DNA from 4 places in the Paenibacillus sp. GCM10012306 genome. Region 1 is predicted to be linked to each of the others. Evidence: predicted binding sites of a transcription regulator. Region 1 holds the regulator's gene; each other region holds the start of a gene.

Region 1 (7,544 bases):
GTGGCCAGCATGATCTTTCCTTTTACCGCAGTCTCATCCTTCTCCATAAACTGCTCCAGATGTCCAACCGAAGCCTTCATAACTTCCGCACTCTGCAGCACCTCAGCCACGATCAGCTCATTGTTGTTAAACAATCTTCCGACCTCAGACATCCCGGCCATTAGCGGACCGTTGATAATCTCCAGCGGGGACGCTTTGGTTAGCGCCTCGTTCAGATCGGGAATCAGACCTTCCTTCGTCCCTTCAACTACATACGAAGCTAGGCGCTCGTCCAACGAGAGATTGGAGATTTTCTCCTTCTTCTCGACTTTCTTGCCACGGAAGGCAGCGACAAAAGCGGATAGCGTATCATCGTTAGTATTGTAGATCAATTGCTCGGCCAAGATCCGCTCTGCTTCGGGAATGGAAGCATAACGCTCCACCTTCTCGGTGTTCACAATAGCGTAGTCGAGTCCAGCCTTGGTGCATTCATACAGGAACACAGAGTTCAGTACTTCACGCCCTGCTTCAGGCAGACCAAAGGAAACGTTACTGATCCCGAGAATCGTATGAACAGATGGCAGTGCCTCTTTAATCATGCGTATCCCGTCAATCGTCTCCTTCGCGGAACCGATATATTGCTCATCCCCCGTCCCAACCGGAAACACCAGCGTATCAAAAATCAGGTCTTCCGATGACAGTCCATACTTGTTCACGAGCAGGTCATGAGAACGTACCGCTACCGCCAGCTTGTCAACCGCCTTAATCGCTTGCCCGCTCTCATCAATTGTTCCAACGACAATAGCAGCACCATATTTATGGATCAACGGCGTAACATGCTCGAATTTTTCTTCACCATCTTCAAGGTTAATGGAGTTAATGATCGCTTTGCCCTGGCAATACTGCAAGGCAAGGTCAATAACCTTCGGGTCTGTGGTATCGATCATCAGCGGAACTTTAACCTTTTTGACCACGAGCTCCAAGAACTGCTTGATGTCTTCGCTCTCGTCACGGTCAGGGTCCTGTACGCAAACGTCAACTACCTGTGCACCGCTCTTGACCTGAGCTCGGGCAATTTCAGAAGCTTCCTCATATTTTCCTTCAACGATCAGACGTTTGAATTTCCGTGAACCCAGTACATTCGTACGCTCTCCGACCATGTATGGACGGTTACCATCTTCGACATAGACGGGATCAATACCCGACAAGGCAGGCGGATGAGTACCGTTCAGCGCACGCGGCGGGAATTTGGACAATTCATCTACCATAGCCCGGATATGTTCCGGTGTCGTTCCGCAGCAGCCGCCAGCGATGTTTAGCCAGCCCTTTTCGGCAAAAGCACCAATCTTGCGGGCCAGTGAATCTGGCGATTCATGATAATGCCCGTTCTCGTCCGGCAGACCCGCATTCGGATAACAGCTGATAGCGGATGATGAAATATCCGACAACGTCCGGATGTGATCGCGCATGAACTCGGGTCCGGTCGCACAGTTGAGGCCGACAGAGATCGGTTTCAAGTGCTCCAGTGAGATGTAAAAGGCTTCGATATTCTGACCAGCGAGCGTTGTGCCCATTGGCTCAATCGTACCCGAAATCATGACAGGCAATGTAATACCGGTCTTCTCAAAAGCATTACGAATTCCGATACTGCCCGCTTTAACATTCAGGGTATCCTGTGAGGTCTCTAGCAGCAGTACATCGACTTCACCATCAATCAAGGCAACAGCCTGTTCCTCATAGCTCTCCACCAGTTCCGCAAACGTGACACCGCCGGTTACCGACAAGGTCTTGGTTGTAGGTCCCATAGCACCAACTACATAACGCGGGTGGTCTGGAGTATCATACTTTTCAACAGCATTGCGCGCCAGTTTGGCGGCTGCCAGGTTAATCTCGCGTGCCCGCTGCGGAATATCGTACTCCGCAAGAACAACTGATGTAGCTCCAAATGTATTGGTCTCGATGAGATCAGCGCCTGCTTCCAGGTACTGCTCATGAATCGTCTGGATAACCTCTGGCCGGGTAAGCACCAACATCTCATTACATCCGTCCAGTTCTTCTCCGCCAAAATCTTCTCCAGTCAGCGGGACCTGTTGGATCATGGTCCCCATCGCGCCATCAAGAATCAAAATTCGTTGCTGTAAGCTCTCAGCAAGTGTATATTTAGCCATGTTCCTATCCCCCCAGTAAAACATTAGAGTAAGTTTAGCAGAATAAAGGGAATTCGGAAAGTCTTCCTTCCGTCTCTGCCGATTCTTAGCTGCTCATCTCATGCTGTCATAATTATGGCAATGGCTTAACAGTAAGCTCCTTGCTTGGCATAGAATGCTGTGTCCGTGCCGATACATGTGAGGTCACATTGTAAAGCCCTTCCTTATCAAAAGTTCCTTCTGCGGTGTACTTTCCTTCTCCTGCCGAAGTCCCTTTTAGTTCCATCTTTTCGGTCTTCCCATCTTTGTTTACGATTTCAAAAAGCACTTCCTTGGCATCATCCACAGGTTTACCCTCCTGGGTCACCTTAGCTTCGAATGTAACCGGGCTGCTCACTGTAACTTCAGCTGGACTCCATTCCAGCTCTACTTTGATCGGCTCCATCGATATATCTACCGAATGACCAGCGTGCCCTCCCCCAGCTGTCCCAGAGGCGCAGCCTGCCAGTAGCAATGTGAACGCAATACCTAATAATGAGACCTTTTTCCTCGGGTTCAACATTTGAAGCCCTCCTGATATAATGGTTATCCTATTACTAGAGTTGCTATTTAAGATGAGTTTAAGATACGAACTTAAGGCTTGGCGTCACTCCAGTGAAGCTTGGACTTTCGGTCGTTGTTGTCTCCAGATTTCTTCTGTTTAACCGCTAGTAGCGGTTGAAATCCGGAAACAAAGACGAGCGCTTCGCTCCTACAGTTCCAATCTTCCCCTACGTTCCTTCTCGCTTTTTGTTAATCTCTTTTGTTCATCTTAAATAGAATCAAACATTGCTGCATGGAGCCCTAGGTGTAATAATTCTCTTTCTATTATACACATTATTCTCATTTTTTCAGGAAGGAAAGCCTGTTTTATCAACATACTAGTAATAGAAAAAGCCGCCTCATCCGTAGGAAACCTACTTCAGAAGACGGCTCTATTCAAAAAATAAGTTCCTTACAGAGTTTGTACCAACGGCAGAAGCTCCGCTAGATGCCCGATCTCATAGTCCGGCGTAATCGCCGGATCTTTTTCCTTACCGGTACGGTTAATCCAGACGGTCGTAAGTCCCGTGCTCAAGCCGCCGAGAATATCGGTTGTCAGTTTATCACCGACCATGACTCCCTGCTCCGGTGTGATATCAAGCAGGCCAAGGGCATGCTCAAAAATCGAAGTATCCGGTTTGCCTTTACCAAAACTGCCGGAGATCACAACATGATCAAAATAAGGAATCAGTTCCGGTACTCCATCCAGTTTCTCCTGTTGAAGTGCAGGACAACCATTGGTTAGCAACAGTAGTTTCACTTGTCCGCGCAGTTGATCCAGTACCTGCAATGTCTCTTCATACATATAAGGACGGCTGCGGCGTTCGGCTGCAAACTTGGCTGCGAGCGTCTCAGCAAGAACCTCATCCTCTACACCTAGCGACGCCAGTCCCCGGCGCCAAGACTCTTTGCGGTAAACCGGTGCCAGTTGCTCCAACTGACGGAATTCAGGCTGTTCACCAGCGCTAAAGTTAGCCCAAAGCGCTTCAAACGGATTAATCCCAATCATTTTGGTAAACGGAAAGGTCTCATAGGACTCATACAAACCCCTGGCTTCCCTGCGTACAGCAGCTTCCAACTCATGGGGATCCACAGCGTCTCCTGCAGCCTCACAAGCAGAGCGAAACGATTCCTCTACACTGCGTTCATCCCAAAGCAGCGTATCGTCCAAATCAAAAAGTACAGCGGTAATCGGCATTTAAGTAACTCCCTCTCCCTGAAGTGAACTGCTCTCTATTGTTTACAATTGCTCTACCGGAATGTTGTTGACCTTACCGAATTCTTGCAGTCGTTCGCCCATCGCAGCCGTGTCATAACGGTTAATCAGCTTGGAGAACACCCACGTGGTGCGTTTGCCTTTATACTTAATCGTGACAGCACTGCGAGAAACTGTGATCTTCTCAATATCGGTAGCAGGCAGCCAACGTTCGCGGTTGAATTTGATAGTGGACAATCTGTTCCGCTCTACCTTCAGGTAAGGACGACGGAAATACAGCATAGCTGCCAGCAGCAAGTACAACCCCACGCCCAGCCAGTGCATGAAGACGCTTCCTCCACTTTGATCCAGTGTACCGATGAGCCAATAAAGCACACCTAGTGCAACGAGAACAACGGGCAATACGATATTGCGCCCCTTGAATACATCGCTAGTCTTTGTACTGGAAGCCGAGGATTGAATGGCATCCTTCCCTTGTTTCTTTCTTTGCTTATTGAGTTGCTGTGAATTGCGTTGAACCATTCTTTCCCAAGAACGGGCCATGTCTCTTCCCCCTAGTCATCCTGAAATATCTATGAAAAGAAACAGAGGGTTCATGTTAAGCCTCTGCTCCTTGTTCAACGCTTATTTATCTACGAATTCAATGTTGTCCAGTTGGGCACGGAAATTGCGGCGAATGTTGCCCAAGTAAATTTCACGGAGCTTGGCGCGCTCAGCCAGTTCTTCTTCATTCAGACCCTCGTTCTTCTGCTTGTGTGCCAGTTCATTAATTCGTGCAATCAATTCATCTATATTCAATATTTTCGCCTCCCTAATAAATTCATTCTAACTTTGCCATGAGAAAAAGAGCTTGTCAAGGTTTACCCCCTGCAAGCTCTCTAATGTTCCTATCTCTGAACATAAAGTTGTTAAAATAACGGGACTGTTAAAACGTCTCCTGCATGAATAGTGCTGTCGGTCAATTGGCTCGATCGTTTAATTCCTTCTATATATACAGCTGTCTTCATATTGGTCGGCTTATATCTAAGAGCGATGCTCCAGAGAGTATCTCCTTGTTCAACCACAACCCTCTTCTCTTGCTTCGCAAGATTAACAGGTCCAGCAAACACATTACCTACTACTGTAAAGCCCGCAACAATCAGCAGCAGAAAAAGAGCGATCTTATAGAAGTTAAATGTTCTGATCAACTGACTTAATCCATTCGATAGCACATTGGTGATTTCTTGAATTCTATTTATTAGTCCAGAACCTAAAGTTTGTCCTACAGAGCTAACTTCTGTGTCCTTGTCATAGATGCTATGGTATGTACTGTACTTTAACATAATTCATCATCCTCCAAACACTTGTTCTTACTTGCAAAATCAATATAACACGAACATGTGTTTTGATCAATACTATTTTCGAACAATTGTTCCCCTCTTATAAAATCCCCTTTCTGAGTGAAAAAAATGCTCTTGATGTGCTCATCTCCCTTGCCGTTCTTGCGTATTCCTTCGACATAGAGGCCGATTATTGAAGATATCATTCTCCTTCCTGTTCTCATCCTTGTTCCCTTCTCTTAAACTATCGATAACGTTAGAACTTATGTTTGTGCGAACGGCAGTTCTATGTTATAATTTTCCCAAACATTACTATATGGGGTTGATTCTGATGTCAAAGATTTCGAGTCGCCAGCTGGCGATCCTGGAATTTATACGTAACGAAGTCCGCAGCAAGGGTTATCCTCCTTCCGTACGGGAAATCGGAGAAGCTGTAGGCCTCGCCTCCAGCTCCACGGTACACGGTCATCTGGACCGCCTTGAGAAGAAAGGCCTGATCCGCCGGGATCCGACAAAGCCGCGTGCCATTGAACTGCTTGGCCAGGAAGACTCGGAGAATGTCCATCAATTTGCCCAGACGATCACTCGCGTTCCTGTAGTAGGGAAGGTTACCGCCGGGGTACCTATCACCGCAACAGAGAACATCGAGGACTATTTCCCGCTCCCAACACATTATGTTGGTGACAACAAGGTATTTATGCTTTCTGTTCTTGGTGACAGTATGATCGATGCTGGCATTATGAACGGCGATTATGTCATTGTGCGCCAGCAGCAGACCGCAGACAATGGTGATATTGTTGTCGCTATGACTGAAGATGATGAAGCTACCGTTAAGACTTTCTATAAGGAACGTGATCATATTCGCCTCCAGCCGGAGAACCCGTCCTATGAGCCACTTCGCCTGAATCGGGTAAGCATTTTGGGTAAAGTCATCGGATTATTCCGGGATGTCCACTAATCTATCATTAATGTCTCTATTAGAAGACTGTTCCGTTCAGCGGTGCAGTCTTTTTTCTGTCTAAACTCTTTTCCCTAACTCGAATAAAGAAGCAAGAATTCAGAACAAAACTATCGCGATAGTTTGCGTCAAATAAGTACTGAGGTATCCTCTGAGTTTAGATAGGGCCACACTTTTTTTATTTTTACTCACGATTTCGGATTAACGGCACCCTTGCTCCGCACATATCCTAATTTAAAGGAGTGCTGATCCCATGCCCAATTACCGAATTGTCGTCGATTTAACACAACGAATGCTGTATTTGCTGGATAACAATACTGTCGTCCGAGGTTACCCTGTCGGAATCGGAACGATGCTAACCACAACACCAGAGGGAGAATATACGATCATTAACAAACAGCCTAATCCCGGAGGTCCATTCGGTGTGTTCTGGATGGGACTTTCCAAGCTGCATTATGGCATTCACGGGACGAATGACCCCTCCTCCATTGGACATCTGGTCTCGCACGGATGCATTCGAATGTTCAACCAAGATGTACTGGCACTTGCTGCGCTGGTTCCAATTGGGACGCGGGTGACTATCCGGCGTTAACCGCCTGGTACTGGATGATTTGACGTGCAAATAGCCGTCAGACGGTGTCTGGCGGCTTGGTCATGGGGATAATTCAAATTACAGCAAGAAAGATCTAGAGATAATAACTAACAAGATGAAGAGAACCAAGATTGCAGCAGTAGATGTGCCAAGACCATATCCTCCAGCAAATTCACCCATGAGTAATTCCTCCTTTTCTATGAAGACACCAGGATTTGCAGCGACAAAAGATCGGCCCTTAGGAAAGGGAGATTTCTTCTCCGCTAACTTAATGCCCGAATAGTCCAGGCCCCTTGATTAGATCCAGCAAATACTCAAAATGATTACAAGCAGAATGTAAAGCACCAAAATCGTTCCTGTTGACGTAAAAGGACTAACTACTGGTCCACAATGTTCTGCACCCATGTGAATTCCTCCTTCAGATTAATGACTACAGAACAGAATATGTAACAGTATCCTACTGAGTTTGGGCAAACCGGAAAAGAAATGTACTCCTGTGACGAAGGTAAAAGCTTACCTTTGAGGGGACTTAGAAGGTCCACACTAAGATGGATCTTATTTATTTCTATCGGGGAAGTATAGTACACTGGTAACAAACCAATGTTCGGAGGATTCTCATCATGTGCGGACGTTATACCATTACAGTCTCTATAGAAGAACTAATGCTGAGGTATCTTACGAATGATGCCAGCATCCTTCATTATGCTCCCAGATATAATGCCGCTCCCATGCAGCATATTCCGGCTGTGAT
Region 2 (7,544 bases), on a different contig from region 1:
GGAGCTTGCCGGATTACCGCGAATTCAATCCTTTCCGGAGGAGGGGGCGGCTCGCCTTCAGGAGCTGGAAGCTGAGCTTCGAAGCGCCGCCGCAGCAGCAGCCCGGATCGAGCGGCTGCAAATGGAACTGACAGCAGAGCTGGAGCAGAACCGCCCGGACCTCGTGCTGGTGTCCCAAGGTCCGGCGCTGGAGCGGCTGGATCGTCGGCGCAGCATCTATGAGGACCGCCGGTTAGAGCGCCAGCGGCTTGCAGGGGAGATTAGCGGACTGTTGGGGCATGTACAGCGCATTTTGCGAAGCATTGACCCTGCTTGGACTACAGCGGAGCTGGCGACGTTCTCCGGTGCGGCGGGAGACCGGGAGGCGGCGCGGCGCTACGCTGCGGCGTTCGCGAGCTATGATCGCCGCATGGAAGCCCAGGGCGCAGCGCGACAAGCGCTGCGTTCCCGGCTTGCGGCTGCGGCGTCATCGCTGCAGGCCGCAGAGCGGGCCCTGGCGCGCGAGCAAGCGGCAGGCGCCGAAGTCTTCGCCGCGCTGCGCCCGGCCAGCGCGCGGGAGGTGCTGCAGCTCTGGGATGAGCTGCAGCAGGCCGCGGAGCGCTGGCGCGAGGCGAAGCTGCACGGGCTGCAAGATGGCGCGGGGAGTCATGAAGCCATGCGTACCCGCATGGCTTCGCTCTACCGGCGCCTGCTGCTCGCCGGCGCAGCGCTCACCGCGCTGCTGCCTGCGGCGCTGTGGCTGACCGGAGCACCGCCGGTCAGCGCCTGGATCGCGCTCGGCCTGCTGGCCGCAGCCGATCTAGCCCTGTGGGCCGGCCTCCGCGGAGCGGGCCGGCGAAAGGCATCCCCGCCAGGGTATGGCGGGGATGGCCAGGACGCAGCCGCCGAGATGCTGCGGCTGCGGGGGCTGCTGCTCTCCGGGGCGGAGCCGGAGAGCAACCCAGAGGGACGACCGCTGCGCAGGTCTTCCCCTCCCCCTGCCAGCCCTGACGCAGGCGGGCTGGAGGCGGGCATGAGGGAGCTGCGCAGGCTCATGGATGCCTGGACTTCTTGGCGGCAGAAAGTGGATCGCGCTAGTGATGAGCGCGAGGCCTGCCGCACAGAGATGGAGAGCCTTGCCGGGCAGGAGCAGGCGCTCGCCGCCGAGATGCGGCAGGAAGAAGCGGCCTTCACCGAGACGGCGAACCGCTATGATGCTTGGCTACGAAGCCACAAACTGCCTGAGGGTCTGTCACCGGAGGGTTTGCCGGAGATCTTCAGTGCTGTGGAGCAGGGGAATGAACTGCTTCAACAGGAGAGCAAGCTTTCTCAACGGCTTGCACAGCTGGAGGCGGAGTGCGTAGCTTTCGAGGATGAGGTATTGGCCCTCATGGTAGAAGCTGGGTCATCGGTAGACGAAGTCGCCGCATCTGCTTCTCAGCCCGAAGCCTCAGGATCGGGGAGTAGAGAGAGGGAAGAATTGGCTCGCATGATTCCCGGCTGGCTGGAAGCGAGGAAGCTCGCTTGGGACGGGCTCAAGGCAGAGCTGCTCAGTCTGGAAGGTCTAACTTCCAGACTGCGATCGGCGGAGGGAGAATATGAAGAGGCTCGCTTGCACTTGGAACGGCTGAATCAACGCCGCCAAAATCTTTTAGAGCAAGGGGGCGCTGCGGACAGCGAGGAATTTCTACGCCGCTCGGCGGCTGTTCAGCGCCGGGGGGAGCTAGAAGGGAACATTCGCCAATGGGAACTGGCCATGTTCGGCGGCTGGAGCCAGGAAGGGACAAAGGGATTGCTTACCCTGCTGGATACGCTGGATGCTTCTGCGCTCGAGCAGGAACGGTCAGCTGTAGAAGAGCAGGCTGCTGCGGCAGAGGAAGAGCGCAGTAGTCTCCTCCAGCGGCGAGGCAAGCTGCTTCAGGAGAGGGAGTACCTGAAGGAGCGTTGTATGGAGGACACGGTCCTCCAGCAATTGGAGGAACAACGGTCCGCGCTCCGTCTCCTTGCAGGGCAGTATGCAGTGACCGCAATTACTGCGGAACTCATCGGCAGGACGCGGAGAATCTACGAGCAGGAGAAACAGCCGCAGGTGCTGCGGCTGGCCTCGGTCTATTTCAACAAGCTGACTGAAGGAGAGTACCTTAGAGTAGTAATGACACTGGGTCATAAAGAGCTCAAAGCGGAGCATCGGACAGCGGGGCTGCTGGACAGCGGACTGCTGAGCCGTGGAACTGCAGAGCAACTCTATCTGGCATTGCGGCTGGCACTGGCGGAGACGATGGCTCGTCAAGCCTGTCTTCCGTTACTGTTCGACGACCTCTTTGTTAACTTTGATGAACAGAGATTGCATGCTGCGCTCTCTTTACTTGGCGAGCTGTCGGCCACCCGACAAATCGTAATGATGACCTGTCACCGTCATGTCGCAGAGGCTGTGGGGAAGCTGATTCCTTCAGCTGCCGTTATTTCCGTGTAATTCGGGGAGCCGGTTTTAGCTTGGCTAAAGAAGCCTCATCTCTGCCAGATTCGGGCCGCGGCCCTTCTGGTGGTGGGGAGATGGGGGTGCGTATCAGCTTGAATCCCCATACAAGTGCTAGACCGCCGAAAATGGGATAGAACACTGACAAGAGAGAACTGAATCCGAACTGGCTAAAGAGGTAGCAGGTTAACATGAGCAAAGCGATAATAAGATCTTGGGATAAGGGTAGTCTCTGCTTTAGTTGCGCGGTAACACCGTAAATATCCGCTACGAATGTGCTGAAGATTTCAAGGAAAATTAGCAGCAGATAGATCGTTTGAACCACGGCCCCAAGCCGAAAAGCAATACTGCCCATTGGAATTTCATACTGCATGATCCCTGGCATTTGCGAACTCATGGCGAAATGTGCCGCCAGCAGTAACAGGCCTATTCCAGCCCCGCCTAGGATGCCGCCCCGCAGCAGTGCCTTTTCGTCATCTGTCTCTCGGGCAAGTGGTACAAGAACGGCCTGAGCCATTCCTAGATTGAAAGCCGTATACAGCAGTGGGGATAGCCAAGCAGAGAACGTGCTGGCGTCCGTCTGGAGAAACAAGAAATGTCCAGCGCCCGGCTGATGCACCGTATTAATTACAATAATCAGTGAAAGAGCGAGCATGAGCGGAACAACTGTACTGTTCATGTGGAGAATGCCAGAGATGCCCCGTGTCAGCAGCAGATAAGATCCTAGTATAGTGAGAATTAGTCCAGCCTGATAATGAAAGCCCAAATGTTCCTGAAAAATGGCCCCCGCGCCGGCAAGCATTATACTGTTTACGCCGATCAGAATCACCATGGTGAACAGACTGATAATACTGCCTGTCTGCTCGCCAAAGAGGTGCCTATTGAAATCCTCATAGGAATCCGCTCTAATCCGCCGGGCTAACAGCATCATTTTGGTGCCAAGCCAAATAAACAGTATAGCAGAGCACAGGATCGTAATCAGCGCCCAATGGCCGTAACGGGTAAAGAAGCGGAGGATTTCTTGCCCGGTGGCAAATCCGGCGCCTACGATAGTGCCAATATAAGTGAATGCGATCTGTAAGGTTCGAAGATGGGTTTTCACAGCTTTCCTCCTTGTTTTTGGGATCCTCTGTTAGGTGCTTGCTGGGTGTATCACAACAGAGGTGCCTTGTGTAGTGGCTATTTTGGAACGGTGATGGTGCAGCGGATTGCAGGATTGCCTTGTGTACTCTGTATAGTACAGGTTATGATGGGGAACAGAAGGACATGACTTCTAACGGATTCCTTTGTATGGATTACGCTGGAGGATATGGATTATATAAGTGTATTGGAGGTTCAAAGTCATGGAAGTGTTGAAAAAGCGGATTTTGGAGGAAGGTATCGTCGTTTCGGATCAAGTGCTTAAGCTGGATGCGCTATTGAATCATCAGGTAGATCCGGAGTTGACGATGGAGATGGGACGGGAGTTTGCCCGGAGATTTAGCGATAGCGGAATTACTCGTATAGTAACCGTGGAATCCTCCGGAATTGCCGTGGCATTTGCCACCGCCTTGGTTATGAATGTGCCGCTCGTCTTTGCACGTCGCAAAAAAACACTGCTGGCCGATCCCGATGCGCTGTGTGAGAGAGTCCCTTCGTTTACCAAGGGAATTGTTACCGACATTATGCTTTCCCGTCAATTTATTTCCCCAGAGGATAAGATTCTGTTTATTGATGATATTATCGCCAATGGAGATGCGGCGCGAGGGTTAATCAAAATTATTCAACGTTCCGGCGCAGAATTAGTCGGACTTGGAGTTGTTGTGGAGAAGTGCTTCCAGGCAGGAGCGCGCACCATCCGTGAACAGGGTATTACTCTGGAATCCCTAGTTCGGATCAGTTCCTTAAATGAAGGAACGGTTGTCTTCGAAGACTAGAAGGCAGTGGCAACAAAATACAAGCCTATTTTCCAAACATCTTCTTTTCACCCTATGGTTTTTCCTTTATAATAAAGCTTAGACATAGGAGAGGAGGCGTCACAATGGGGAAAGAACCGGTGACAGAGCAATTTTTTATTGATAAATTAACCGAGGCCAAGGAACACTTCGAGCGTGCACTGGATTGCAAACATACGGAGTTTGACGATCTGTACCCCTATATGATTGAACATCCTCAGTTTTTTTGGTACAAACGCTATGTAGCTTGGTCGGAGCTGTTGACCATTACAAGCTTGTGTGAAGAACTGACTTACGCCTGGAGAGAGAAGTTTACGGCGAATCAGGTAGAGTATTTGGAACAACGTGTGATGTCCGCTAAAGTTCTCGATTTTTGGTTTGAGAAGAATGAAGCGCTGATATAAGGAACAGACATAGGAATAACGAATTTGCGATTAAGAGACCCAGGTGAATTCTCATTTGGGTCTTTGTTATGACAGGAATTCGGATAAGCTATAGAGAGAAATTCAGATTAGCTATAGTAGAAGGGGGAACGAGCATGATTAGTGATGAAGAGCTAAATGCCTACCGTATCTCTGGTGAGAAAGTACGTGTGGTACGCGACGGCATTGCCAGTAACGATATTAGAGGAATCGTACTGGCGTGGGACGAGTCTCAAGTGATGATTCGCCGCCCCAACAGAAATGTGGTCAAGCTTGATCGGAATTACTTGATTCAGCCTGCCAAAGAACCGAGAAGAGATCCCGATAATATATAAAAATGCATAACCAAAACAGCTCCCTGACCATCATTCTGGCGGGGAGCTGTTCTGTGTTCCAGGGAGTTCCATGAAGGTTACTGAGGAATTCCATGAGATTATATAGATAATGCTAACTGCACCACACTTTCTTCTCGGGAAACAATGGGGGATTCTGTAGTTAGTCCGAGATAGGCACGCATACGTAGCATCATCTCTCTGCGAAAACCAGGCCAGAGGATATTCATCTCTCCGATATACCCTCTGCAATTGTATTGTGCTTCTACACCACGTTGGTCCTGGCGGACGGTGTTGATCTTCAAATGGCGTGAAGTCAGCTCACGATTAACCTCCTGCAGCATCATTGAGGCCTTCTTGGCCCCACCGGATACCAGCTCTACATAGAGCTGAGGTGTCTTGAATAGCCCGCTCTTGCCGATGACCCGGCAATCGCGTTCAAATACTTTATGGATAAATGTTAGCAGCAAGTAGCTTCTGACAAGGGACAGTTCATCTTTGGTTATTTCTTCGGTTAGATTGGAGTTGTTACTCTTAGTAGTCGCCATTATAAATCACCTCATTTATAGTATGCGAACCTTTGTTCTCATTATACATCTTTCCCGCTAATAAAAGCAATATTTATACAGAAAATGTTGGGTGACAACATTAATAAAAAAGTAGTTGACGATAATCCCATTCGCATGGTAAGATATCTCTTGTGTCCAAGAGAATGTGGACTTCATAATATGCGGTCGTGGCGGAATTGGCAGACGCGCACGGTTCAGGTCCGTGTGGTAGCAATACTGTGGAGGTTCGAGTCCTCTCGACCGCATTAATTAATCAATGAGCTCTTGAATTTGTCCTTGTGACAATTCAAGAGCTTTTTGCATAATCGAAACAACACAGATATAACAAAAATAAGGAGGAGTGGAAATGACTCCGCTTCAAGAACGCGAGGAAGAGCCGCACAATAAAGAACTACTCAGTCGCGTCTGGATCAGGTTGGATGATTGTTTCCGAGAAACGGAGCGTTCGACTTACCGTCTGTTGTACGAAACTTCTCCTACTTATGTACTTGTTGTTGCAGCAAAGCGACATGGCAATATCGTCATCGATGGCATGTTATACTCGCTATTCCCTCATACCGTTTATATCGTGATGCCGGGGCAGCGAGTGGAAACTACTTACGATTTAGATGGGGATCAAGTACTGTATTGGTTTCATGTAGAAACAGCTGCTCCCGAGAGATATGGTGCTCAGCAGGGACGGATACTGCCCGATTTGGCGCGGGTAAGCGTGAATGCAGACACATTGCTACAGTCTCTTTGTGAGAAAATAATCTTTCACTGGCATACTGACGATGTCGCGGACCGCTTTGTCAGTCAGGCGGGATTTCAGGAGCTCTTGCATCTGTTGTTCAAGAACCAAGGTCAACACGAGGCTGCACTGGATCGAGTACGAATGTATATAAATGGTCATTTTCGAGAAGGAATTACGGTCGATTATTTGTCTGAGCTTGCGGGTATGAGCCGGTATTATTTCATGCGATCATTCAAAGATCGATTTGGTCAAAGTGCCATGGATTATCTGACTGAGCTTCGCACAAATCAGGCTAAAAGCTTGCTGGACGAAGGGCAATCCCTGCAAAAAGTTGCGGAGGAGGTTGGTTACAGGGACCGGCAATATTTTAGCAGCCAGTTTAAAAAGCATGTTGGAATCTCCCCAACGATCTACATCGCGAATCGAACCAGCAAAGTAGCTGCATACAGCTGGCCTAATATCGGGCAACTGCTCACTTTGCAAATTATTCCATACGCTGCTCCAATCGACCAGACCTGGAGTGATGATTACCGCAAGAAATACCGCTTTGACATCAAGGTGCCTTTGGGGCATGACTACGAATTTAATAGAGAAGCCTTACGGCGGGCTGAGCCTGATCGGATTATTGCATTGGATGAAATGATTCCTGATGAAGAGAAAGAGAAGCTTCGGCAGATAGCACCTGTATTGTTCTTGCCCTGGCATTCCGTAAGCTGGAGAGAGCACTTGCAATGGATTGCAGAGTTTCTGGACCGGGATAAGGAAGCGGAGAGCTGGCTCGCCCGCTACGATAAGAAAGTTGAAGCCATCCGGGGGAAGATTCCTTTTTCAATCAGGCAAGGTGGTCTGCTTATTCTAAACATTCTGCCACGGGGATTTGAGGTTTGGGGAAAGCGCGCAGGTACAGTTTTGTACGACGATCTGCAGATCCATTGTGCAAGAGGTGTGGAACACATCGAATTTACTGAACAGGTTGAAGCAGGACAACTGGCGTCATTCGATGCGGATATGCTATTAGTTAACGTAATGAAGGATGGGCAGTCGCTAATGAATTGGGAACGTCTTCAGCGATCTGAGCTTTGGAGGAACCTGAAGGCCG
Region 3 (7,544 bases), on a different contig from region 1:
CTGTCGCCTTCCAGCGAAAGGCTGGGAATACCTCTCCAAGGACGACCATCCGTCCAGCGATACCCCTGAATACCGCACGCCAGCACATAATTCTCCAGATTGTCCATGTCTTCACTAGTCAGGCTCCCGTCATCTGGAAGAAGCAGTCCGGTCTTCACGCAGCGAAACACATCTTCATAACGCCAGCGACGCCGCACCACATCGAGCGCAGAGCGGATAAATTCTACTAGCGGGTGATGTAGCTCATTCACCTTCTGATCGAGGAAGAACGGTATCTTGTAATCGTTGAACAGCGGAGACACTAACGATTCATAATCGCTGATGTTTCGCATGAATACCGCCATTTCGCCGTATTTGGCACCTTCATCCCGTGCTAGTCTGAGCATTTCGCGCAAGGCCCCTTCCACTTCAGCCCTGTGCGATACAGCAGCGCCAATGGTAATGGACTGCGCTGTGTCCCCCTTATGTCCACTCCAGCCCAAACGGCGGTCATACCCCCGCTCCAGATGGCCGAGTACAGGGCTATCCTTGAAGCGCGGCAGCACTTGAGGCGATAATAGCTCGTCCCAGACCTCTAGCCCCGCTTCCTCGGCCATACCACGGAGCTTGATATACGTCACCGCAGCCGGATGGAACAGATCAAGCTCGTGCAGCCCACCACCGGATGGATAAGACTTGTCCAGGGTTAGCGATATTGTCATACTGGAGGCATGCAGCATCAGTTCCCGCAGCACCTTGAATTCCTGAGGGGTAAAGCCGTGAAAGCCATCCACCCAAATCTCCGCACCCCGAACATAGGAAGACAGTGAAATCTGCTCGGCCAGTTCGACCAGCCGGTCCTCTTCGTCCATATACAGCTGCGACATCTCTTGCTCCAGATCGCTAAATACGATATATAAATCCTCCAGCTTGCCTGCCAGAATGGGGCTGTTACCAATAGAGTCGCGCATACTGGACAATTGCTCGTTCAAATCATTAGAACCGATACAGCATCGCTTCAATTCGGTATGCAGCTGGCTCAGCCGTTCCACAAAGCCCGGACGATCCGAAGAGGGTCCGAAGAGCTTCAGCTCCTCCTTGCGGCGGCTGATGATTTTATAGATAAGCATCTTCTTGCCTTCTTCACTGATCGGAAGATTTGCACTGCCGCCCGTTTCCTGCCTTACCCGATAAGCCAGCCGCGAAAAGCTCAGGGTCTGGGCGCGGATGCTTCCCTTGGCACCACCCGCAGTGAGCAGCCCCCGTTCGGTCCCAAAAGACCCCTGCTCCGGCACAAGCACAATCATTGGTGCGCCAAGCGGTTCCTGCGCTAGCTGAGAGGAAATCGACTCCCGTATTTTAGTTGTCTTACCGCTGCCCGAGCGTCCGATTAAAAAGGTTATCGACATAAATAAAGACTCCTCCCATGACAAAACAAAAATGTAACTCCAGTCACTTACTCGTCCCAACATTATACCATATCACCCTTCATTCGGAACATACGTTTGGATGATCTTCAAATGTTTTACAAGTGTTCTGCGCTCCTACAGTTCCAAACTTCCCCCTTCATTCCTCTTCGCTTTTGTCATTTTCTTTTGTTCGGCTTATATAACTTTCTACCAAAACGCGCAAAAGCCCGCCGTATCTGATAGATACGACAGGCTCTTGTTACAATAAACAGATTATAGTACTACGATGATATGCGAAAGCCGCCGGATTCCTGCTGCAAGGTCCACAGCTTGGCGTAAAGCCCACCCTGCTCCAGCAAACGTTCATGACGGCCCTGTTCCACCAGCCTGCCGTCCTCCAGCACGATGATGTTGTCGGCACCGCGGATCGTTTTAAGCCGATGAGCGACGACAATAACAGTCCGCCCTGTGATCAGGGCGTCAATCCCTTTCTGAATCTCAGCTTCATTTTGCGGATCAAGCGAGGCTGTGGCTTCGTCCAGCAGCACCACTGGCGCATTTTTGAGAATAGCGCGAGCGATGGAAATGCGCTGTTTCTCCCCACCGGATAGCGTGCTACCACCCTCACCAACCGGTGTATCATAGCCTAGCGGCAGCTTCATGATGAAATCATGACAACGCGCCATTTGAGCGGCCTGCCGTACCTCTTCGCTTGTAGCCCCCGGCCGTCCAAAGGCGATATTGTTGCCGATTGTGTCCTGGAACAAGTACACATCCTGAAACACCACCGAGATCGAACTCAGCAGATGCTCCGGCTCTGTTTCCCGCAAGCTGCTTCCCCCCTGCAGGACACGTCCCTGATCCGGATCGTAAAACCGCGAGATTAGCCGCAGCACGGTACTTTTTCCGCTGCCCGAGGGTCCTACAATGGCTGTCAGGGTCCCCTGAGGCATTGTAATACTCAAATCCTTGATCACCGGCTTTCCGCCGTAGCTGAAGGTTACATGATCGAATTGAATTCCACGATCAGCGGGCAGGGGTTCGGTGTTCCCGGTCATTACCGGCTCATGGAGCAGATCCACAATCCGTCCGCCTGCTTGCTCGTTATAGCGGAATTCAGCGTAATTGGAGAGAGCCGTGTTCAGCGGATCATAGATACGAGTCCCGATAATGAGGAATACCGCCAGCTCCAGGATACCGATCTCTCCACCCAGCAGAAGCTGGACGCCCACGAAGATCAGAAGCGTTAAACCGGCGCGCAAAAGAGCCAAAGCCAACAAAATAACTGGACCGAATATCCCCTCCAGCTTGATGCTTTCCTTCATCAGAACCTTGAACGAGTCGTCAAGGCGGACAAACCTGTCTCCAGTCAAATTGTAGGCCTTCATTACGCGAATACCGTTCAGGTACTCCTGCAGACGGTTCGCCGCATTCAGCTTGGCCTTCATGTGCCCTGCGCCCAGCTTGCGCTGCAACCCCGTCGTTACATACATGATCAACAGAGCTACGGGCAGGGCGGCGAACATGGAGAGAGCCATGCGCCAATCCAGCACGATCAGACCAACTAGCGCAAGGACCGGCAGAACGAAAGCCCCGGCCAGTTGGGGCAGCATGTGGGAGAGTCCGCTTTCCACCAGAGAGAAGTCACCCATCATCATATTGGCAAGATCGCCAGGATCACGCCGGGTCAAATAGCCCAGCGGGAGCTTCCGCAAATGTTCAGCAAGTTCAGCCCGGCCCTGTGCAGCCACTTCATAGGCCCCACGATAAGCTGCACGGTAAGCTGGAATCTCGCTGAGATACATTAGGAGCATTGATCCCACCAATCCGCCGCAAACCCACCACAGACGTTCGGTCTGCAGAACCGCTCCCGGCGTAATAAAAGGTGCAAAAATAAGTCGCACCGCTTCAATAATCAGGGCAAAAGGCAGTACGTTCACCAGATTGGATAATAGCGAATACAGGACAGGCTTCAGCAATTTCTCTGGATGACCAGCGGTAATATTATGCAGCATCTTCACGTCAGCGCCCCCCCTTTCTCGATAATCCAGTCTCCAGCATCACTGTAAGTGTGCCACATCTGGGCATAGAGTCCTTCCTTCTGCACCAGCTCCCCATGGTTTCCACGCTCTGCAATGGTCCCGTTCCGAAGCACTAGAATTTGCTCCGCATCACGAATCGAGGACAACCGGTGAGCGATGACGATAACCGTCTTGCCGCGCATCAGTTCAGTAAGCGCCAGCTGCATTTTATGTTCATTCTCTGGGTCGGCAAAAGCAGTCGCTTCATCCAGCACCAGAATCGGTGCATTTTTGAGAATCGCCCGGGCTACGGCAATTCGCTGTTCCTCCCCGCCAGAGAGATAGACGCCCCCTTCACCGATGAACGTATCATAGCCCTTCGGCAGTCTGGAGATAAAATCATCACACTGTGCCGCCCTCGCCGCAGCCTGTACTTCTTCCAGCGAAGCCCCCGGCTTGCCTACGGCGATATTCGCATAGAGGGTATCATAGAATAGAAAGGTCTCCTGAAAGACAAAAGCGACCGTGTTCATCAAATCATCCAGCGCCATTCGGCGGATGTCTACGCCACCGATACTGATTGTCCCGGATTGCGGGTCCCAGAAGCGTGGAATCAGGCTCGCTACGGTTGATTTTCCAGATCCCGAAGGACCTACCAGTGCAGTAACCTGCCCTTGTTTCGCCTGGAAAGACACTCCCTGCAAAGCATCAGCAGCCTTGTCCTCAGGGGTTCCGTAAGAAAAGGTAACCTCCGCAAATTCGATGTCAAAAGTGTACGGTGACTCCGGATCCTGCGGAATTGGCACCGGGGTCTGAGCCAGAAGCTGATCCATTCGCGCCACTCCCTCTCCGATATCCCGCGTACTGGAGGCCAGCAGCAACAGCTTGAAGAGTGGTGCGGAAATTCCCGGAGCCATCACTAGAAAGAATAGTAGCACTATAGCAAAAGACATATTATCCGGCTGACCGCTCAATAGAAAAACCCCTACCGGCAAAATAAAGGTGAACATAGATGACAACAGCGTTTTGAACAGAATATAGCCGTTCTGATACCGGTCTGTAATTTCCAAACTATGATCACGATAATTGACCATATCACTGTAAAACTTGCGGAACGAATGGACAGTCTGCCCAAAAACCTTCACCGCAGGCATCCCCCGGATGTACTGCACGGCCGAAGCATTGATCTGTTCCAGGGAATCATAATACAGCTTTATGCCCTCCTTGCCCTTGCTCCCTACCATCAGCAGCGTTTGAGCAATAAAGCCTAGCAAAATCGGCACCAGACAGGCAATCGCCAGCGGAGGACTCAGCCAGAACATGGCAAAGATCATCACTATGGTCGTAACCAGAGCACTAATGAGATCAGGCAGCTTATGCGCAATAAAGTTCTCCACCTTCTCCACATTCTGTTCCAGTGTTTTTTTGACCGCACCGGTTGAGGTACCTGTGAGGTAACCGAGCGGCAGTCTGCCGAGATGCTCGGTCATTCGCACCCTGAGATTGTACTGGATGCGAAACGCTGCAATATGCGAGCACATCCCCCCGGCATAGAGCAGTATCAGCCCTAAGACCAGACCGCCCAGCGCTATAAGTCCCCACTGCATCATGTAGCTCCCGTCCGCCTGTCCCGGCGTCGAAGCGTGGCGGAGCAGCTCCGCCAGCACAAAGTATACGGAGATATACGGTACCAGCATCAGCAAAGCACTGGCGGAGGACAATACACCCGATAGGAACAGAAGAGCTCTCTTTTCTCCGGCGATTTCCAGCAGTCTGGGCAGGCCAGTTTTGGTTTTACTCACAGTATCTTCCTCCAATTTTGTTTAAAAGCGCAAAAAAAGTGCACTGAGAATCATTCTCTGTGCACTATATTAGAGGAGCAATGCTGTCCGGCTCTACTCCTTACGGGATTATTATGAATCAAAAAGGGAGCAATCCAGGCAAATTCCCATCCTGAACGTCATCAGCCAACCATCCTGTCCGGCTCGGACCTGCCCCCCGGGAACGAAGGGCATATTCTCCGGGCCGAATCCCGAATTTCTTGCGGAATGCGGCCGCAAAGTGGCTGGCATTGCCGTACCCTACACGGTACGCGGCTTCCGTCACGGTCACGCTGCCTTGGTCCAGCAAATGACGGGCCTGCTGCATCCGTTGTTCAATCACATAGGCATGCACGGTATAGCCGAACATTTCCTTAAATCCTTTTTTGAGCTTGAATTCGTTGAGACAGATGCTCCGGGCCAGTGCTGCCAGTGTCGGTGGCTCGATATAGTCCCGTTGTAAAATCTCCCGGGCCTGCTGTAAGCTGGCCATATCGTCTTTGGAGAGACGAACGGTTTGTGGAATCCGCTCCGCTTCATACAGCGATTCATTGAGGTAGACGGCGAACAGCTCTAGCATTTTCGCTTCCAAATAGAGCTCCCTAACACCTCCACTATAGGGGCATTCCCAAATTTGCGACAGAACAAGCCGGATAGAAGACGTAATCCTATTTTTGTTGAAAAATACGGCTTCATTTCCGGTAAAACGAAGCCGTTCATCCTCGGTCAGTCCACTCGTCATCCGCTTGAACTGCTCTGGGCTCATATCCAAGCTGAGAAACCGATAATCGGCATCCCGCACATACTGACAATTCTCAGCCCGTACGCCGCCATAAAGCAAAGCGCTCTGCCCTGTGTCAAGGCCAAAGGTATCACCCTTAAGCGTAGTACCCCATTCAATTCCATGCCCAAGACAGAACACCAACTCTGTCCGTGGAGAGCGGAACTCTCCGTTAGCCTGTATGTCCCGGTTAAAAGTAAGGCTGAAGTTGGTCATCTGAATATTTCCTCGGGTGAGCAAACTGCGGCAAGCCCCAGCCCCTATCTCTTCCGGAGGCTTAATTTCGAAATGGCCTCCGTCAAGACGGTAGGTATGGCTGAATCCCTCGCAAGCAAGTGTCTTTTGAGCATCTATTCTTTCATGATCGTATACGTTCACATTATGTCCCATTCCTTAACCCCACTTCCTCTTGCTTTGGGTTCATTATATACGCAAATGAGAACTATTATCAATGGAGTGAGACGAGTTTAAGATTATCTATTAAAGCTCGCTCGTCACTACGGTGAATGTTTGGACTTCCGGTCGCTGTTGTCCCCAAATTTCTTCTTTATTACCGATTCCAACGGTTGAAATCTGGTGACAAAGGCGAACGCTTCGCTCCTACAGTTCCAACCATTCCCCTTCGTTCCTTCTGGCTTTTTGTTACTTTTTTTCATTCGTCTTATATAAAATCAAAGAGTACTTTACTGCCTCTAGTCTCCACACATAAAAAAGAGCACCGAGAAGTCCGTAGACATTCTCGACACTCTTATTCTGGTTAGGAAGGCAGCTTCCTATTTTCACGTCAAGGCATAGCTCACATTTCCAGCGTACCCAACGGGAGGATTAATTACTCTTGCTTCGCACTTCAAAGATCGCGAATTTCAGGTAATGCCCTTCATCCACACCGAGAATTTGCGGGTGGTCCTTGCCAGCGGCACGCCACTCTACCAGTCTAAGCACTTTACCAGCATCCTTGGCCGCTTCGCCGATGGTTTCCAGGAACAGATCCGGCTGCATATGATAGGAGCAGCTTGCCGTTACTAGATACCCACCTTCGTTCACCAGCTTCATGCCGTGCAAGTTAATATCCTTATATCCGCGGCAAGCTCCTGCTACCGCGCTTCTAGTCTTGGCAAAAGCAGGCGGGTCCAGAATTACGACGTCAAAGGTCCGTCCGCCGCCAGCGGTCATCGGCTTGGCGGTATCACTCTTGGCCACCTTGGCGCCAGAAGCAGACTGTCCCGCTCCTGCGGTGGCACGTTCAGAGCGTTCTTCCAGCCCCTTCACCTGATTACGCAAGTATTGGAATGCGTCATCGACCACGAATTCCACCCGGTCACTGAATCCATTCAGCTCCACGTTGGTCTTGGCACTTTCAATTGCATGAGCGGATACGTCAAGGCAGGTCACCTTCTTGGCTCCGTATTTGCAGGCATGCAGGGTGAAACTTCCTGTATGCGAGAAGCATTCTAATACTGTAGCCCCATCCCAGTATGGGAAGGTCACGGTCTTGCCGCTCTTGTTAACTGGCAGCACCTGGCGGGAGCCATCC
Region 4 (7,544 bases), on a different contig from region 1:
GATTAGATCTGTTCGCGATAGCTGATATTATTGACTGTTTTCTCATCACGTACTGCTTTGCGCAGCGCATCCTTCACGGTATGGGCACCACGGATCTTGCGGAACCACAACTGAGGCGATGAAGCATCATCGGAGAAAATTGTCAGTGTCCCTATACCAAGCATGCGATCCGGAATGGATTGAGAGACTCCCAGGTCACGAATTCGCAGCAGCTCGATTTCTTCGATATTTTTACCGATCAGGCCTGTCTTTACTATAATTCTTTGGCTTGTAATCGTATAGGTGGTCGTATTAAGGCCCACAAGACCCTTCAGTCGGTCGGATATGCCGGCAGGCTTTCCTTCCCATAGTTTGATTTCCTGAGCAGGCGTCAGGTCTCGCAGCATGCGCTCGGCTGTTGGTGAAGCTCCCCCGTTCAGCGCGGTCCCACACTCTCCGCAAAATTTAGCTGTTTGCTTATACTCTGTTCCACAGGCTGTACAATAAGGCATCGAATGAACCTCCTCTCCTAATAAACATTTATTATATTTATTATTATACTGCTTCACCCGGTCATTGGTTGCACTCATAGCAGGAACGTATTTTTTTGCATTTTCCCCCGTTTTACATTAATTTCATTTGCACTTTACAATAACCGACATTATTCTGTTATGTGGGGGGAATGTAAACGATGAAACGAGCTTGGCTAATAGGGTTGATTGGGCTGGTTCTAATGCTCTCAGCCTGCAGCTATAATGATTCTGCTTCAACCGCGGCGTTGTCTGAGGAAGAAGTTAAGGAATCTGTGCAAAATTACTACAATGAGATGTTCAAAATTGAACAATTAGGGAAGTCGTCACGGGAGCAATTCAACAAGACGATCGCCGCTTATTCGGCTGGGAACGCTACTTCCAAGGAGATGGAGAAAGCCATCGCCAAATTCAAGGATACGGCTACTAGTATTTCATCTCAGGCGAAAAAGGTTGAAATTTCCGACCGCCTGCCGGATAAAGTCAAGAAGCTGCTGGATGAGGCCCAGATTGCTTTTCAAAGTGCCTATTCCTTAAAGGAACAAGCTTCAAAAGGTGCCGATTCTGCCGATGTGTCTGCCGACGAGTTCAACGAGCTTAATCAGAATGCTGATATCGCTATGTTATACGGTATCTCCAAGCTGAACGAAGCCAGAGTGGCCACTGGACTTTTGGAGCCGGATAAGGATGCGGATACGAAGGCAACCACTGATCCAAAGTGATAACTGGAACGGATTCGAAGAGTGTTAATCAATAGGACAACCTGCCCCCATATTTGGGGATGATGATAAAAGGCGTTGCACAGTACAGCTGTGGGCGCTTTTTTGCGTGCAGACTGTCATTTTTTCCATATTGATTAAAGGACTTGGCTATGGATATAATACAAACATACGTTCGTGTTATGTAGGGTTATTAATTGAACACAAGGAGGCTAGGCAATGGGTAAGAAGCTGGAAGGAAACGGATTATGGGAGAGCAGTCGGATGATGCTGCCGGAGCACAAGAACCGGATTATCAGCGATGAACGGGAGACGCTGCGCCGCACCCAGCCGGTACTGGATGAGCAGAAGCAGGAGGAGATTGAGAGCGCCCTGGCGCTGTCTCTGCGCAGTCATGTGCGCGTCACGGTGATTCTGTTCGATCCGTTCGAGAATGAGGCCGTGAGCGGCTTTGTGACCTCCATTCACACCCACTCGCGGGAGATCAAGCTGCAGTGGGCGGAGGAATGGAAGTGGATTCATGTAGACCAGATTGTAGAGGCCTATATCGTCTAACAAGCTACTGCCTAAGTGCGTGCTCCTGTACTTTTTTCATAAGCGATCAAGGTTACAGTGGGGTTGCCAGTCAGTTCGGCAAGGGCAGCTTCCGCGTTCCGGATAATCTCAACCGCTTCACCTCGTTCGCTTAATGTGGCGATTTTGTAGCTGTCGCTATGGATGTCCATGACAAATCTCCTTTCACTGTTGTATAAGATACCTATTTAGGTTGTCCTTATAGACGGGAAACATCCAGATGCTGAAGCGATAAAAAGGTACAATATGGATTTATAAGCATCACTATATGAGAGTGTAAATTTCTTAGATGGAGTCCCGGACGGTTGTCCGAGGGCTCTTTTTTCGTGGGAAAGAGACGTGTGAAAGTATTGAACTGCAAACGGTCCAAGCATAGGGGTATCTGTACAAGCAGAACAGAAAAATCGGACATCTACTATACCAGGGGGTGAAGATATGCTGACTTTGGACGTGGTAAAAAGCAAATCGACCGCTTCTCTCGCCGGGCTGAATCCAGCCGTGTTGGCCGGAGCAAATACACTGATCGAGCGCAGCTTTGCCAAGGGCGTGCCGATTATCATTACCCAGGGACTGCGGACTATTGCCGAGCAGAATTCTCTCTATGCACAGGGCAGAAGTAAACCGGGGAACATCGTGACCAATGCGCGCGGGGGATTCAGTTATCATAACTATGGATTGGCGATTGATTTTGCTCTGTTGCTGCCAGATGGGAAGGGCATTTCCTGGGATATGAACCGTGACGGAAACGGCAACAAAATAGCGGACTGGCAGGAAGTGGTGCAGGAGGCCAAAAAGCTGGGCTTTGAATGGGGAGGGGACTGGACTTCCTTCAAAGATTATTCCCATCTGCAGATTGCTTATGGACTTTCAATTGATCAATTGCGGGCAGGCCTCCGGCCGTCGGCAGAGCAGATCAAGGCTGCGCTTAACGTGATCAATGGAGGTGACAACGTGAACAAAGATGTGAAAGTAAGCATCGTTCTGAATGGCAACAAGCTCACAGACGGTGTTCTGGATACCGGCATCACCTATGTGCCCGTGCGGGCGCTGGCGGAAGCGTTGGGAGCGAAGGTTACGTATGATGCTGCAAGCAAGACCGTGAATATTGTTACGGGATAGCCGCTTTGGGACTGTATAGAAAATAAGGGATGAGGGGAAATTATCAGCAATCAAACTACAAGGGGGCAACATATCTTGAATAAGCTGATAACAAGCCTTATCTGTACCGCTGCATTGTCCATGACACTGCTTGGCACCGGTTATACAGCCGAAGCTGCCGGAGTCGACGGGGTGGGCGATACCACGCGCAATACAGGCACCATTAGAAATGACGCGAACCGTATGCATCCTAATGGCAGTATGATCAATGGAACGACAGGAACGAACAGAGGTAACAACAACATCCTGGACAACAACGTTCGGACTGAAAATAACCACAGAATAGCTCCGTTGTCCACCACGAACCAGGACGGCACCTATCGGGCGACCAGCACCACTAGTACCGGAACCGGGTCAAACTGGGGCTGGTTGGGACTCATCGGCCTGTTGGGTCTGGCTGGCATGAGAAATCGTACTGGAGAGCGCAGCTAAGTAGAAAAAAGTAAGAGCCGAGCGCTTGCAGGCGTGTGGGAATAAAGCTGATTTTATTAACGTTCCTGCCGATCAGGCAGGGACGTTTTTTGTTGTGTCTGGGTAAAAGAATCTCAAACGATGCTTTGGGTATCAGCACAAGCAGAGATAGGAGTGGAGAATATAATGGGTGTAGAACGACAGAGGAGGGATAAGGATGAGTGGCTATGCAGGACTCGGTGGATTCACTTCCACTACCGTAATTTTGGTGCTTTACATTCTCTTGGTGATTGTTTTGAGAACATTCTAATGAAAATGTGTCATTAAACAGGAGCCTGCGTAAGCAGGCTCCTGTTGTCACTAGGTGTACAATAATGTGATGACCAGCAATTCATAAAGGACAAGGGTTAAGATTAGTTCATCATTGGAGTATGGACTCCGTTGTCCTCCCTGACTGCTAACCTTTAAATACATCAATCCTCCGTTGCAGCCGACAATTCTCCCCACGTACACCTGGCCATCCAAGGTTTCAATTCTAACGGATTGATTGCCATGGACCCGGCAAATATTGTGGAGTTTGTCTCGAACACTTCTTAAATTATGAATCGTGTTATTGTCCGCTCTGTATAACACCTGCTGCTGTGGATGATGATATCCTGATGGTTGAAGACTCATGGGTATATGACCTCCGGTTACTAAATATTATTTCAGAATTATCGTATGCATTTGCCTAGGGGAGGGTGCGTGGCTTCAGGGATTAGTCTTTTATGGAGATGCAGGGCGAGGGGATTTTGTCTTAATAGAGAAGATCGAGGATTATACATTACGTCTACAGAAAAAATGTTAGTAAAACCACCTAATAAACAAATAAGGGTTCCAGCCCGAATGAGCTGAAACCCTTATTGTTATGGATGCCGAGGACCGGGATCGAACCGGTACGGTAGTCACCTACCGCAGGATTTTAAGTCCTGTGCGTCTGCCAATTCCGCCACCCCGGCATGTAAAATGCTGAATTGCAGCTGGTAACTCGTGTTATTGGCGACAAGATAGATAATATCATGTTTTGGACAATCATGCAACCCCTAAAAATATGTAAGTTTCCTCAATTATATAGCAGTTTCAAAATTACGCTATGATCCAATGTGATCATGGCTTTTTTGGATTAGCGCATAAGGAAGAAAACCTCTAAGAGCATAATAACCATCCTGCCGGTATCGTTACCTGTCCTTCTTTTCCTTATTTTATGACCGAGGGATGATCCTTTTCATAAAGTCCTGGAGATGTACAAGGCTATACTGGTCCGATACGACACACGTTGCGATTTACCAAACCGAAATGGCCTGAAGCTGCGCGTCCCAAGCTTAAACTTCGCCTGAGCGGAATGAGTAAAGGACAGATTAAGTTGAATGGTATTGATCGTGGCCGCTATTGGCACATCGGGCCGCAGATGGATTATAAAATTCCGCTTGCCTGGTTGCAGGATGTCAATGAAATTGAGCTTCTGGATGAGGCGGGACATGATCCCGCTAATGTAAAGCTGCTTTATGATAATCAGTCGAGCCGCAGATGGAAGACGATCTCAGCACCGCTTTGTTTTGATTATGCTTTATGAAGGAACTTTTCCTATATGTGGAATCGAGAACCTGACAAAGTGTCAGATTCTCGATTCCACTTTTTTATAACTTAGAATGTTCTCAAAATAATGACCAGGAGAATGTAAAGCACAAGAATGACTGTAGTGGACGTGAAGCCTACTGGGGGATAACCTGCACATTCGCTCATTCCAATCCCTCCTTTGTAACTTTCTACACTAATGTATGTGTACATTTGTGGATCGTAAGTGTGAATGCCTACATTGTTAACCCAGTAAAAAGAAATCTACGTTCTTAAAATGGTGAAAAACGGGGTTAATTTTAAAAAAATATGAAATGGATAAAAAGTTAATTCATGGGGAAATTATGGGCGTAACCAAAAGAGAAAGGAATGGCCTGAGATGAATGCTGACCAGTCCGCAGAAAAAAATAAGAAGATGATGAATGAGCTTTTATCTGAAAGTTCAGATTTCAAAACGAGCACTTTTGTGGCTGGAGAACGTTGTTGTTACCTTTTTTATTTGAGTACCATGGTTGATCCAGCTGTGGTACAAGAACATATTATCCGTCCTCTTCTTGGTCTCAAGCAATTCACTGTTCGTGAGGGCATTTCAATTTTGGATTACAATGAGACGGAGCTTGTATCGACCGCCCTAATGGCTCTTATCGAAGGAAAGACCGTCCTACAAATAGATAAGGAAGCAAAGTTTTATTTGCTTGGAACAGAGCTTTCAAAGGAACGTTCCATAAACATACCGATGAATGAACGCGTATTGCGTGGTTCCAATGAAGCATTAATTGAAAATCTCGATACAAACATAAATCTGATACGAAAAATAATTGCAACTCCTGAGTTAGCTGTAAGACAATATGAACTCGGTCGAAAGTCGAAAAATAAGATTTCTATGCTCTATATGAATTCACTGGCTAATAAAGATGTTGTAAATGGACTTGATCAGAAGCTAAAAAGTATTGAACTAGATAATGTTGAAGCTCTAGGTTTCATTCAAGATTTAATTCAGGACGGGAAATTCTCATGGTTTCCGCGAATACTTGTAACAGAGAGGCCGGATCGAATAAAGTCATATCTGCTGGACGGAAAAATAGCGATTTTGATCGATGGTTCTCCGGATTGCTTAATTGTTCCAGTGTCCTTTTGGGCATTTTTTCAGAGTCCAGACGACTATCAAGTGAATTGGATCATTGGGAGTTCCTTTCGTCTTCTCCGTATCGTGAGCTTTATTCTCGGTATTTGTTTGCCTGGCGCTTATGTAGCCCTCGTTTCATTCGACCCCCGCATTATTCCGTATGAATTAGCGCTGACCATGCAAAGTACTATGGCATATATCGCAATTCCTCCAGTATTTGAAGCAATATTTATGTTGATTACGCTTGAAATTTTACGTGAAGCGACAATTCGTCTCGAAAGCTTTAACAGCCAGACGATAGGGGTTGTAGGAGGTATCGTTATTGGAACTATTGTTGTTCAGGCAAATTTAATTTCTACAATGATGGTTGTTATAGTTGCATTCACAGCTATCGCTTCATTCATAATTCCTTCGTACGAAATGAGAAGTGCGGCAAGACTTTTGACCTATCCGTTCATAATTTTATCCGCAATATTGGGTTTGATCGGGTTGGTGCTTTCCTTTTTATTAGTTCTCACTCACCTTGCACGTATTAACACGATGGGTATCCCCTATTTTTATTCCGGAATTGCTGGTTCTAAAAATAACGATACGATTTTCAGAGGATCAGCTAATAAGAGAAACCATGCAAGGGGATCAACTGAATGAACAGTGCAGGGAAAATTAGTCTCAAACAACTATTTTGTCTCGTTATCCTGACTCAAGTTGGAGTTCATGTACTGGCAATCCCCTATGATGAATCGCGTTATTCAGGTCATGACTCATGGATGTCCGTTTTACTTGGGGGAGTGTATGCTCAGTTAGGTATTTTGATTATTTTTTTTCTGGGAAAAAGATACGGCAATCGGTCACTGCCCCAATATATATCCGCAATAGTGGGTAAGCCTCTGGGACCAATAATAAGCATTTTGTTTAGCTTATATTGCGCAGAGTCTAGTCTGCTGGTGATAATTGGATATTCTGATGTCCTTAGTAGATGGATGCTACATAACACGCCTTGGTTTGTTATATCTGGAGTAATGTTCGCCGTAACAGCATATATAGCGTCTTCTTCGCTACAATCTATAAGTACAATAACAGAGACCCTTATGCTAATTTTTCTGGCTTGTTTTGCCATTGTATTTATCAGCGGAACTGGAAAAGGAGATCTTCTCCATTTTATGCCCATTTTTAATCACAAACTCAGCTCAATTTTGAGGGGTTCTCTCTCAGGCTTCTGGGCTTATGCCGGATATGAGCTTCTGCTTTATGTGCTTCCATATGTAAAGTGCCGTAAAAAAAGCTACATCTTATTAACTGTTTCTGCGGCTAATGGTTTTACAACTTTTTTTTATGTGCTGATATCCGTCATAGTGACCTACAGCTTCAGTGAAAACCAACTGAATTCCGTATTAGAACCAATGATATTCATTCTTCGTCAATTCGCATGGCCGG

The links. Region 1 encodes LexA, which represses DNA repair genes until DNA is damaged. Its sites were predicted from a motif close to CGAACATATGTTCG; they were not measured.
Region 2: the regulator LexA is predicted to act here: its motif matches at 5,717-5,730, upstream of ACFORK_RS17705 (YhjD family protein).
Region 3: the regulator LexA is predicted to act here: its motif matches at 1,474-1,487, upstream of addB (helicase-exonuclease AddAB subunit AddB).
Region 4: the regulator LexA is predicted to act here: its motif matches at 1,393-1,406, upstream of ACFORK_RS02465 (YolD-like family protein).

Annotation. Positions count from the first base shown of each region.
Region 1 is NZ_JBHRYW010000013.1:190,704-198,247, forward strand. It holds gene metH (methionine synthase) at 1-2,147, opposite strand, end outside; gene ACFORK_RS24245 (FixH family protein) at 2,260-2,688, opposite strand; gene ACFORK_RS24250 (HAD family hydrolase) at 3,121-3,906, opposite strand; gene ACFORK_RS24255 (hypothetical protein) at 3,949-4,467, opposite strand; gene ACFORK_RS24260 (DUF896 domain-containing protein) at 4,549-4,722, opposite strand; gene ACFORK_RS24265 (LysM peptidoglycan-binding domain-containing protein) at 4,833-5,246, opposite strand; gene lexA (transcriptional repressor LexA) at 5,575-6,201, shown strand; gene ACFORK_RS24275 (L,D-transpeptidase) at 6,455-6,793, shown strand; gene ACFORK_RS24280 (sporulation protein YjcZ) at 6,872-6,973, opposite strand; gene ACFORK_RS24285 (YjcZ family sporulation protein) at 7,091-7,198, opposite strand; gene ACFORK_RS24290 (SOS response-associated peptidase) at 7,414-7,544, shown strand, end outside.
Region 2 is NZ_JBHRYW010000008.1:11,132-18,675, forward strand. It holds gene ACFORK_RS17680 (AAA family ATPase) at 1-2,452, shown strand, start outside; gene ACFORK_RS17685 (YkvI family membrane protein) at 2,439-3,557, opposite strand; gene ACFORK_RS17690 (xanthine phosphoribosyltransferase) at 3,799-4,371, shown strand; gene ACFORK_RS17695 (hypothetical protein) at 4,476-4,793, shown strand; gene ACFORK_RS17700 (hypothetical protein) at 4,928-5,146, shown strand; gene ACFORK_RS17705 (YhjD family protein) at 5,245-5,691, opposite strand; tRNA gene ACFORK_RS17710 (tRNA-Leu) at 5,874-5,957, shown strand; gene ACFORK_RS17715 (AraC family transcriptional regulator) at 6,059-7,544, shown strand, end outside.
Region 3 is NZ_JBHRYW010000001.1:419,293-426,836, reverse strand. It holds gene addB (helicase-exonuclease AddAB subunit AddB) at 1-1,388, opposite strand, end outside; gene ACFORK_RS01850 (ABC transporter ATP-binding protein) at 1,670-3,409, opposite strand; gene ACFORK_RS01845 (ABC transporter ATP-binding protein) at 3,406-5,211, opposite strand; gene ACFORK_RS01840 (helix-turn-helix transcriptional regulator) at 5,330-6,388, opposite strand; gene ACFORK_RS01835 (class I SAM-dependent rRNA methyltransferase) at 6,836-7,544, opposite strand, start outside.
Region 4 is NZ_JBHRYW010000001.1:556,978-564,521, forward strand. It holds gene ACFORK_RS02455 (PH domain-containing protein) at 3-491, opposite strand; gene ACFORK_RS02460 (hypothetical protein) at 671-1,231, shown strand; gene ACFORK_RS02465 (YolD-like family protein) at 1,448-1,783, shown strand; gene ACFORK_RS02470 (hypothetical protein) at 1,795-1,953, opposite strand; gene ACFORK_RS02475 (M15 family metallopeptidase) at 2,237-2,920, shown strand; gene ACFORK_RS02480 (WGxxGxxG family protein) at 2,996-3,391, shown strand; gene ACFORK_RS02485 (YjcZ family sporulation protein) at 3,588-3,680, shown strand; gene ACFORK_RS02490 (hypothetical protein) at 3,731-4,045, opposite strand; tRNA gene ACFORK_RS02495 (tRNA-Leu) at 4,283-4,368, opposite strand; gene ACFORK_RS02500 (hypothetical protein) at 4,686-4,982, shown strand; gene ACFORK_RS02505 (sporulation protein YjcZ) at 5,054-5,152, opposite strand; gene ACFORK_RS02510 (spore germination protein) at 5,364-6,758, shown strand; gene ACFORK_RS02515 (GerAB/ArcD/ProY family transporter) at 6,755-7,544, shown strand, end outside.